Regions from separate parts of the Shewanella psychromarinicola genome, predicted to be linked through region 4. Evidence: predicted binding sites of a transcription regulator. Region 4 holds the regulator's gene; each other region holds the start of a gene.
The links. Region 4 encodes sigma-54, which starts transcription at its own class of promoters, with help from an activator protein. Its sites were predicted from a motif close to GTTGGCACGNNNNTNGNNT; they were not measured.

Region 1: nirB (nitrite reductase large subunit NirB) is a predicted target of sigma-54. The motif match lies at 680-698, and genes of this name have one in related genera.
Region 2: fliE (flagellar hook-basal body complex protein FliE) is a predicted target of sigma-54. The motif match lies at 1,265-1,283, and genes of this name have one in related genera.
Region 3: flgA (flagellar basal body P-ring formation chaperone FlgA) is a predicted target of sigma-54. The motif match lies at 536-554, and genes of this name have one in related genera.

Annotation. Positions count from the first base shown of each region.
Region 1 covers NZ_CP034073.1:3,175,315-3,177,521, forward strand. The annotation lists gene EGC80_RS13965 (ANTAR domain-containing response regulator) at 1-636, shown strand, start outside; gene nirB (nitrite reductase large subunit NirB) at 861-2,207, shown strand, end outside.
Region 2 covers NZ_CP034073.1:4,686,899-4,689,105, reverse strand. The annotation lists gene EGC80_RS20355 (sigma-54-dependent transcriptional regulator) at 1-1,064, shown strand, start outside; gene fliE (flagellar hook-basal body complex protein FliE) at 1,339-1,680, shown strand; gene fliF (flagellar basal-body MS-ring/collar protein FliF) at 1,743-2,207, shown strand, end outside.
Region 3 covers NZ_CP034073.1:4,711,899-4,714,105, forward strand. The annotation lists gene EGC80_RS20460 (chemotaxis protein CheV) at 1-120, opposite strand, end outside; gene flgA (flagellar basal body P-ring formation chaperone FlgA) at 729-1,436, shown strand; gene flgM (flagellar biosynthesis anti-sigma factor FlgM) at 1,511-1,840, shown strand; gene EGC80_RS20475 (flagella synthesis protein FlgN) at 1,942-2,207, shown strand, end outside.
Region 4 covers NZ_CP034073.1:1,838,949-1,841,155, reverse strand. The annotation lists gene lptB (LPS export ABC transporter ATP-binding protein) at 1-130, shown strand, start outside; gene EGC80_RS07950 (RNA polymerase factor sigma-54) at 273-1,757, shown strand; gene hpf (ribosome hibernation promoting factor) at 1,783-2,070, shown strand; gene ptsN (PTS IIA-like nitrogen regulatory protein PtsN) at 2,073-2,207, shown strand, end outside.

The sequences.
Region 1 (2,207 bases), 1.3 Mb from region 4:
GATCTGGTGCAGTATCAGACTTGTTTGGCGGCGTTTGGGCATGTCACTGTATTGACTTCGGTAAGCCAAGTTGAGCAACAATTACATCAACAAACATTTGATACCTTGTTGGTATTAACCGAGACATTACACAGTCAAATTCAGGGGCTGATCCAGCGTACATTAACGAGTAAACCTATGGTGATCGTTGTCAATGCCAAAACATGGCAACAGGCAGCGTTAACCGATTTGCTTGATTGTGGGCGCATCACTTTTATTCCGGATATGCTGACCGTTAACCGTTTAACCAGCGTGATCAGTTTAGCCCAAGCGCGTTTTAATGCCGCCAGTAAAACCTTAGCCGAATTTAAAAAGTTAGATGATGAAATTCGCAGTATAAAACTGCTCAGCCAAGCAAAGTTGATTGTAATGCAACAAGGGTTTGATGAAGCCAAAGCACACCACATTATTCAACAACAAGCGATGCAAAAAGGCTTGTCGGTGGCACAAATGTCGGCACAAATTATTGCAGTTGTCAGCAAGCAAAATACTTCGTTAGCAGTCGATACTTTAGCGGTGAACAATGATGGTGCGCCTCATTTTGGTGCGATTATCCCTAAGGCGGACATATTATCGTCTCAGCACAAAGGCTGCTAAGTTTTAATTATATATTAATCAAGTGATTATGGTTTTTTTGTTTGTTGGCATAGAGCCTGCAACATCACAGTATGATACTGAAAGTCGATAATGGTTTTTTAAACCATCAATGTTCAAACAATAAAATTTAAAAAATCGGAATAGTAACAGGCAATGGCGCCAACTCTTTAAGCGGAGTTGGCGCCATTTTGTTTTTTACGGTCCATGGCATGAAGGAGCAGGATATGGCAGTCTCAAAACCCAAGTTAGTGGTGGTCGGTAATGGCATGGTAGGTCATCACTTTATTGAGCAATTGTGTAGTTTAGGGCTCAATAAAACGTTTGATGTGCATGTGTTTGGTGAAGAACCCCGTCCAGCCTATGATCGAGTGCAATTATCAAAATATTTTGAGACCGGTAGCGCCGATCCGTTAATGTTAACCAGTGCGCAAGACTATCAAGATTGGGGCATTTCGCTGCACTTAAATACCCCGATCACCGCGGTTGATATTGCCGCTAAAACGGTCACGAGTGCCCAAGGGGGTAATTACCATTATGATCGACTCGTACTGGCGACCGGATCATTTCCGTTTGTGCCGCCTATTCAAGGTAACGATCGCGCTCAGTGTTTAGTGTATCGCACCATTGAAGATCTTGAAGCTATCCAAGCTGCAGCCCAAAACAGTCACGTTGGGGTTGTTGTGGGCGGTGGATTATTAGGCTTAGAAGCCGCCAATGCCATGAAACAACTTGGGGTGAAAACCCACGTTGTTGAGTTTGCGCCACAATTGATGCCCGTTCAGCTAAATGACAAAGCCGGTGATTTATTGTGTAGCAAAATTGAACAACTCGGCGTGAGCGTGCATACCTCAAAAGCCACCACCGCGATTATCGACGGTGAAACAGCATTACATCGAATGACCTTCAATGATGAGTCTTATCTTGAAACTGACATGATTGTCTTTTCAGCGGGTATTCGTCCACAAGATTCATTAGCACGGGTTTCAAATATCAGTATTGGTGAACGTGGCGGCATTGAAATTGACGATTACTGTTTAACCTCTGCGCCAGATGTTTATGCCATTGGAGAATGTGCATTATGGCAGCAAAAAATATTTGGGTTAGTGGCCCCAGGTTATCAAATGGCGCGGGTTGTGGCTGCTCATCTTGGCTCATTAACATCAACTAGCGTTTCTCAGTCATTTACCGGCGCAGACATGAGCACCAAGCTGAAGTTACTGGGTGTTGATGTGGCCGCTATTGGCGCAAGCCGTGGTTTTGAAAATGCACAATTTGTTGAGTTATCTGATAACCAGGCGGGAATTTATAAAAAGTTATGGTTAGATGAAACCGGTAAATATTTAAAAGGTGCGGTATTAATTGGCGATAACAGCGATTACAGCCGCTTGCTCGATGCTTATTTATCACAAGATGAGATTGAAGGCTCCGCGGTTGAGTTATTGCTTGCCGGTGCTGAAAACGAAGCAGATTTAAAAGACTCCTCTATTGTGTGTTCTTGTCATCAAGTGACTAAAGGCGACATTGTTGAGTCTGTAACAGCAGGCAAGCATAAAATAGCTGACATCAAGTCA
Region 2 (2,207 bases), 2.3 Mb from region 4:
TAGGCGCGGTGGATTACCTTGCTAAACCATTTGCGCCTGAAGTGTTGTTGAATCAGGTGTCACGCTATTTACCCTTAAAGCAAAACCACGATAAGCCTGTGGTTGCCGATGAGAAAAGTTTAGCCTTGTTGTCGCTGGCTCAGCGTGTGGCAGTATCTGATGCATCGGTAATGATCATGGGGCCGAGTGGCTCAGGTAAAGAAGTGCTGGCGCGCTATATTCACCAACATAGCCAACGCCATGACCAGCCGTTTATTGCGATTAATTGCGCTGCAATACCCGAGAATATGTTAGAAGCGACCTTGTTTGGTTATGAAAAAGGCGCGTTTACTGGGGCTTATCAGGCATGCCCTGGTAAGTTTGAACAAGCCCAAGGTGGCACCATATTACTTGATGAAATATCTGAGATGGAGCTGGGGTTACAAGCTAAGTTATTGCGGGTGTTACAAGAACGTGAGGTTGAGCGTTTAGGTGGCCGTAAAACCATTAAACTGAATGTTCGCGTACTGGCAACCTCAAACCGCGATCTTAAAGCGCTGGCCACCTCGGGTGAGTTTAGAGAAGATTTATATTACCGAATTAATGTATTCCCGTTAACGTGGCCTGCGCTGCATCAACGCCCTGCCGATATTTTACCGCTGGCGCGGCATTTAATTATTAAACATGCTAAAGCACTTAATATGACCTCAGTGCCACAGCTGGATGACGGTGCTACTCGGCGTTTATTAACCCATCGCTGGCCGGGTAATGTGCGAGAGTTAGACAATGTTATTCAACGGGCACTGATATTGCGGGTTAATGATGATATTGGCGTTAATGATATTATTTTAGACTCTGGCGATGTGGCGTTAGTGGCACCAGAATATGTTGACACTGATAAGTCTGCCGAATTAGAAGGCTTAGGTGGCGAATTAAAAGCCCAAGAGCATGTGATTATTTTAGAAACCCTAAATCAATGTCAGGGTAGTCGGAAAATGGTCGCTGAAAAACTCGGGATCAGTGCTCGTACGTTACGTTATAAAATGGCAAAAATGCGCGATATGGGGATCCAATTACCTGCTTAGTGCCAATGCCTGTGCTAATTGATTATTTGTTCAAGCTTATTTAATTGATTGATTTTAAAGTTTTATTTTATAATTAAGACAAAAAGTGACCTATTTTATATGGTAAATAGGTTACTTTTGCCTGCCTATTGTTGCCTTTTGCCTGCCTATTTTCTAATTGTTTTCTAATTGTTTTATACCTATCGCCTACTAATTGTAATATTGGCATCTAAATTGCTATAAATTATTATCAGTTATTGTTGTCGTCAAAAAGTCGACGAAAGGGAGTTACATCGTGCAGATTAGCGCAAATCCATTAATGCAAGAAATGCAGTCACTTCGTGGCGAAATAGCCCCTTCTATTGGTTCATCAATTCGTCCTAATTTATCCCAGCAAGTCAATAACACTACCGGTGCTGATTTCAGCCAGTTGCTGTCTCAGGCGGTGGGTAGCGTCAATGAACTACAACAAGCCTCGTCAAGTTTAGCCTCGCGTTTAGATATGGGTGACACCACGGTTAGCTTGTCTGATACGGTTATTGCGCGTGAAAAAGCTGGCGTTGCCTTTGAAGCAACGGTGCAGGTACGTAATAAACTTGTCGATGCTTATAAAGAAATCATGAATATGCCTGTTTAGTCGCAGATCAAATAAAATAACAACATCAGATATAGCAGGTAAGTATTGTGAGCACAGACTTAATGGTAGGTTCAAATTCAACCGCTGATACCGGCGTACGACAAGAGAACCCGTCTGGGCTTCTTGGCGGCATTGGTGGCGCCGATATGATGCGCCAAGTGATCATGATCTTGGCATTAGCGATATGTCTTGCTATGGCTGTTTTTGTGATGATGTGGGCCCAAGAGCCTGAGTATCGTCCACTGGGTAAAATGGAAACAACTGAGATGATCCAAGTCTTGGATGTACTTGATAAAAATCAAATCGATTATCAAATAAATGTCGATGTGGTGAAAGTGCCTGAAGACAAATATCAAGATGTTAAGTTATTACTCAGCCGAGCAGGTGTTCAAAGTAACACCCAAGCTAATGATTACTTAAGCCAAGATAGCGGATTTGGTGTCAGCCAACGCATGGAGCAAGCTCGCTTAAAACTCAGCCAAGAATTAAACTTGGCTCGGGCTATCGAAGAATTAAAAAGTATTAGT
Region 3 (2,207 bases), 2.3 Mb from region 4:
TACTTTAAATACGTTAATACCAAAGCGTTGACGACCGTTAAGCTTAAACAGTAACAGCTCTAATCTGTTTTGTCCGACAAGCTGGGTACGTTTATTTACTGATTCTAAAATGCTCGACATAACACAGCCTTGTAGTTAACTGTTACTCAAAAGGATAAAATTGTTGGTTAACATTATAGTGAACCTTGGTTTAATATAATACGCTTGCTAGCTATTTTAACCTCAACCTGGATAAGAGAGGGGATAAATCGTTAAAAATGGGTTTATTTCAAGTCTGCAATATCAAACATGCCATGTGTTTTGCTAATAAAGGTGCACTCACATGTTAACAATAGTGTTAGTCGCCGCGCCAATAGCGGGCCTATTGTGAGTCGATACAAGGTGAATAGCCGAACAAAGGGCCATTTGATAACCGTTACTGTCTCTAATTTACCCCCAATTTACCCCCAATTGAGGTTTTCATCAGACGAACATGACACATTCTGGGCAAACCATCAGCAGCCTAGCAAATACCTATCAAATTATTGAATTAAAAGTGGGCATGCAACTTGCTTTAACTTTTACTAAGTTAACACTTACAGTGAACTGACACTTTTTTGACGAAAGGGAAATGTTATTATCATGCCCTCACCTCATTTTTAGCTTATTGCGTATGCAGAGATTACTCGCATATTTTTCGTTCTCCAAAGTATAGGTGCATTCTGGCAACACAAGCTAGGATCTTCATTATGAAAGTATTTTTTTTATGTTTTTTGTGCTCAATGACGCTTTCTTTGCCAGCATTTGCTAGCGAAGAGATAGTAACACCTAAACTATCGGCCATTTATACGTTAGCTAAAGAGGTGGTCGCAAAAAAAATTGATGCCGACGCCAACGCTAAGGTGCAAATTACCCCACAAAATCTTGAAGGTCGTCTTAGTCCACCGCGCTGCTATCCACCGATTAATGCCGAACTCGCCAGTGAAAGAGCCATTAGTCGAAATAACATGGTAAAACTAAGTTGTATCAGCCCAGACTATGACTATCCATGGCAAATGTATCTCTCTGTTCGAGTTGAAATACAATACCCTGTCGTGGTGGCTAACCAGCTACTGTCTCCAGACCAAATTATTGCTCCACATCACTTAAACATCATGTATGTTGACCAATATAGTTTAAGAGGCCACTTTTTTTCTGATACCCACACATTAATCGGTTCGCGAGTGAAACGTCGCGTGGCAAAAGACTCACCTGTATTGAGTAATAACCTGTGTTTTGTGTGCAAAGGTGACTCGGTTTCCATCTACGCTAGAACCGCTAATGTTCAAATAAAAACCCTTGGTGAAGCACTGCGTGACGGCAATCTTGATGACGTCATCAGGGTGAAAAACAGTAACACGAGTAAACAATTTGATGCGGTGGTGGTTGGGGTTGGCGAAGTTGAAGTAAGAATGTAAACTAGGACTAAAGTTTTTTCCAACAGTGCCGATAATCTGTTTGAAGAACCTAATACATTACGCTGGAGCCTCCAATGGCAATTGACATTAAGCATAACACTGCGGCTAATACCCAAATGCGCACTGCACGTGACACGCAGTCTGCTAAGCAATCTAATACTGCTGTGGCTCAAAAATCCGCGGCACCGGTTAAAGCCGATTCCGTTAGCATCACCGCTCAAGCTCACCAGCTTCAGAGCGCGCAAGCAAAAATGGAAGCGACACCTGAAGTTGACCAAAAAAAGGTCGCAGAAATTAAGCTCGCTATCTCTGAAGGACGCTATAAAGTCGACCCAGAAAAGCTTGCTGCGAATATTGCCAGCTTTGAAGCAGAGCTAAGCAGTCTATCGTTTGACAAAGAGTAGCCGTTAAACGTTACTCTTTAATTTGTTTTAACGACACACAGATAATAGGTGCTAACTTGCATCATAGATAAGTGTCAGTTAACAAAACCAATGAGTAATTTATGACAGAGCTAAATGAAGAGCTAAATAAACAACCAAGCGAACAACCAAACGATGAGCTACGTGCACTGTTAGAGACCCAAAATCAGACCTTAGCACAGCTAAAACTGCTTATTGTTGAAGAAAAAGCCGCATTAACAAACCAAGATGCCGACAAACTACTGACGCTTTCCAAAGACAAAACCCAGTGCTTAATCAATATGAAAGCGACTGACGAAAAACTGGCTCAACACCCCCAGCACGCCCTGCTTACCACAGCTCCTGGACT
Region 4 (2,207 bases):
AACGTTAGATGTCTGTGAGCGAGCTTATATCGTCAGCCAAGGTAATTTAATTGCCGAAGGCACACCTGATGAGGTATTGAGCAATCAACAAGTTCGGGCGGTGTACTTAGGTGAACAATTCAAGCTATAGTTACTTTACGGGCCTTTAGTCTATCTAACTCATTTGATTGAACGATATCTAAACAGCGTTAAACATCATTGATGTACGTGACAATCCATTACAGTTTTATAAATTGTCACTTTTATGGAAATCATCTAGGGATAAGCGGTAAATGAAAGCGTCACTCCAACTTAAAATGGGTCAACACTTAACCATGACCCCACAATTGCAGCAAGCCATTCGCTTACTGCAATTATCGTCATTGGAGCTACAGCAAGAAATCCAACAAGCATTGGATTCAAATCCATTACTTGAAATAGAAGATGAGTTTTCTGAAGCAAAAGACCCCGTAAAAGAAAATCGCGACCAAGCTGATACAGACTTCAGTGACAACAGCATTGTCAATATTGAAAAAGACACCTCAACAGTCGACACAGCAGAATCTATGACCAAAGAAACCATGGATGATTTAGCCATGGATACTACATGGGATGAAGTGTACACCGCCTCGCCGATGTCAGGTTCAGGTAGTGCTAGCATGCGCGATGATGACATGCCGTTTCAAGGTGAAACCACCGAAGGTCTGTATGAACATTTAGAATGGCAGAAAAATCTCACTCCCTTTTCAGAGACCGATCTTGCCATTGCCACAGCGATCATCGACGCCGTGGATGAACGCGGTTATTTAACCCAAAGTACCGACGATATTCTCGAAGCCATGGGTGACGAAAATGTTGAGTTAGATGAAGTTGAAGCTGTATTAAAACGAATTCAACACTTTGATCCCGTTGGTGTTGCTGCACGTGATTTAAGTGAATGTTTATTGATCCAATTAGCGCAATTCTCTAACACCACACCCCATATCGATAATGCCCGTTTGCTAATCAAAGACTATTTAACCTTAATTGCTGGGCGTGATTTTAGATTATTGATGCGCAAAACTAAGCTAAAAGAAAATGAGTTACGTGACGCCATCACCCTAATCCAATCACTCAATCCTCGTCCAGGCTTATTGATCACCGCCACCGATGACGAATTCGTTATTCCCGATGTCACGGTACTAAAGAAAAATGGCCGTTGGGTTGTAGAGTTAAACCCAGACAATATGCCCAAAATTGGCGTTAATCAGCAATACGCCGCCATGGCTAGAAGCAGTAAAAATCAGTCTGACAGTCAATTTATTCGAGGCCATTTGCAAGAGGCTAAATGGTTTATTAAAAGTATCGAAAGCCGCAATGATACTCTACTCAAAGTGGCAAATTGCATTGTGCAATTTCAGCAAGGCTTCTTTGAATACGGTGAAGAAGCCATGAAACCTATGGTGCTAAATGATATTGCTGAAGCAGTAGAAATGCATGAATCGACAATTTCACGAGTCACCACACAAAAATATATGCACACCCCACGTGGACTATTTGAACTAAAGTACTTCTTCTCTAGCCATGTCAGCACTGACGATGGCGGGGAATGCTCATCAACAGCAATTCGTGCTTTTATCAAAAAGCTGGTTGCCGCAGAAAACCAGAAAAAACCATTGAGTGACAGTAAAATGGCTCAACTTCTGGCAGAACAAGGCATAAACGTTGCTCGTCGTACGATTGCAAAATACCGAGAAGCAATGCTAATCCCGCCCTCAAACCAACGTAAGAGTTTATAACCTACAAGGTTGTGGAGGATTTTCTATGGATATAAATCTGACTGGACGTCATGTCGAAATAACTGAATCTTTACGTGAGTATGTTAATGGTAAATTTTCAAAGCTTGAACGACACTTCGATCAGATCCATAATGTACACGTTGTACTCCATGTAGACAAATTACAACAAAAAGCAGAAGCCAAAATCCACGTTAATGGCGCAGAGATTTTTGCTATGTCAGAAAATACTGATATGTATGCTGCAATAGACGCCCTGATCGATAAACTCGACCGTCAGGTAATTAAACACAAAGAGAAGTATACAAAACACTAACGATGGAACTTTGTACCATTCTGCAGCCGGAATGCACTACCTGTGCCACACCGGGCAGTAAGAAAAAAGTACTGGAACTCATCAGCAATTTAGTCGCTGCCCAGTATCCAACCCTGTCTTCGCAAGAGGTTTTTGAA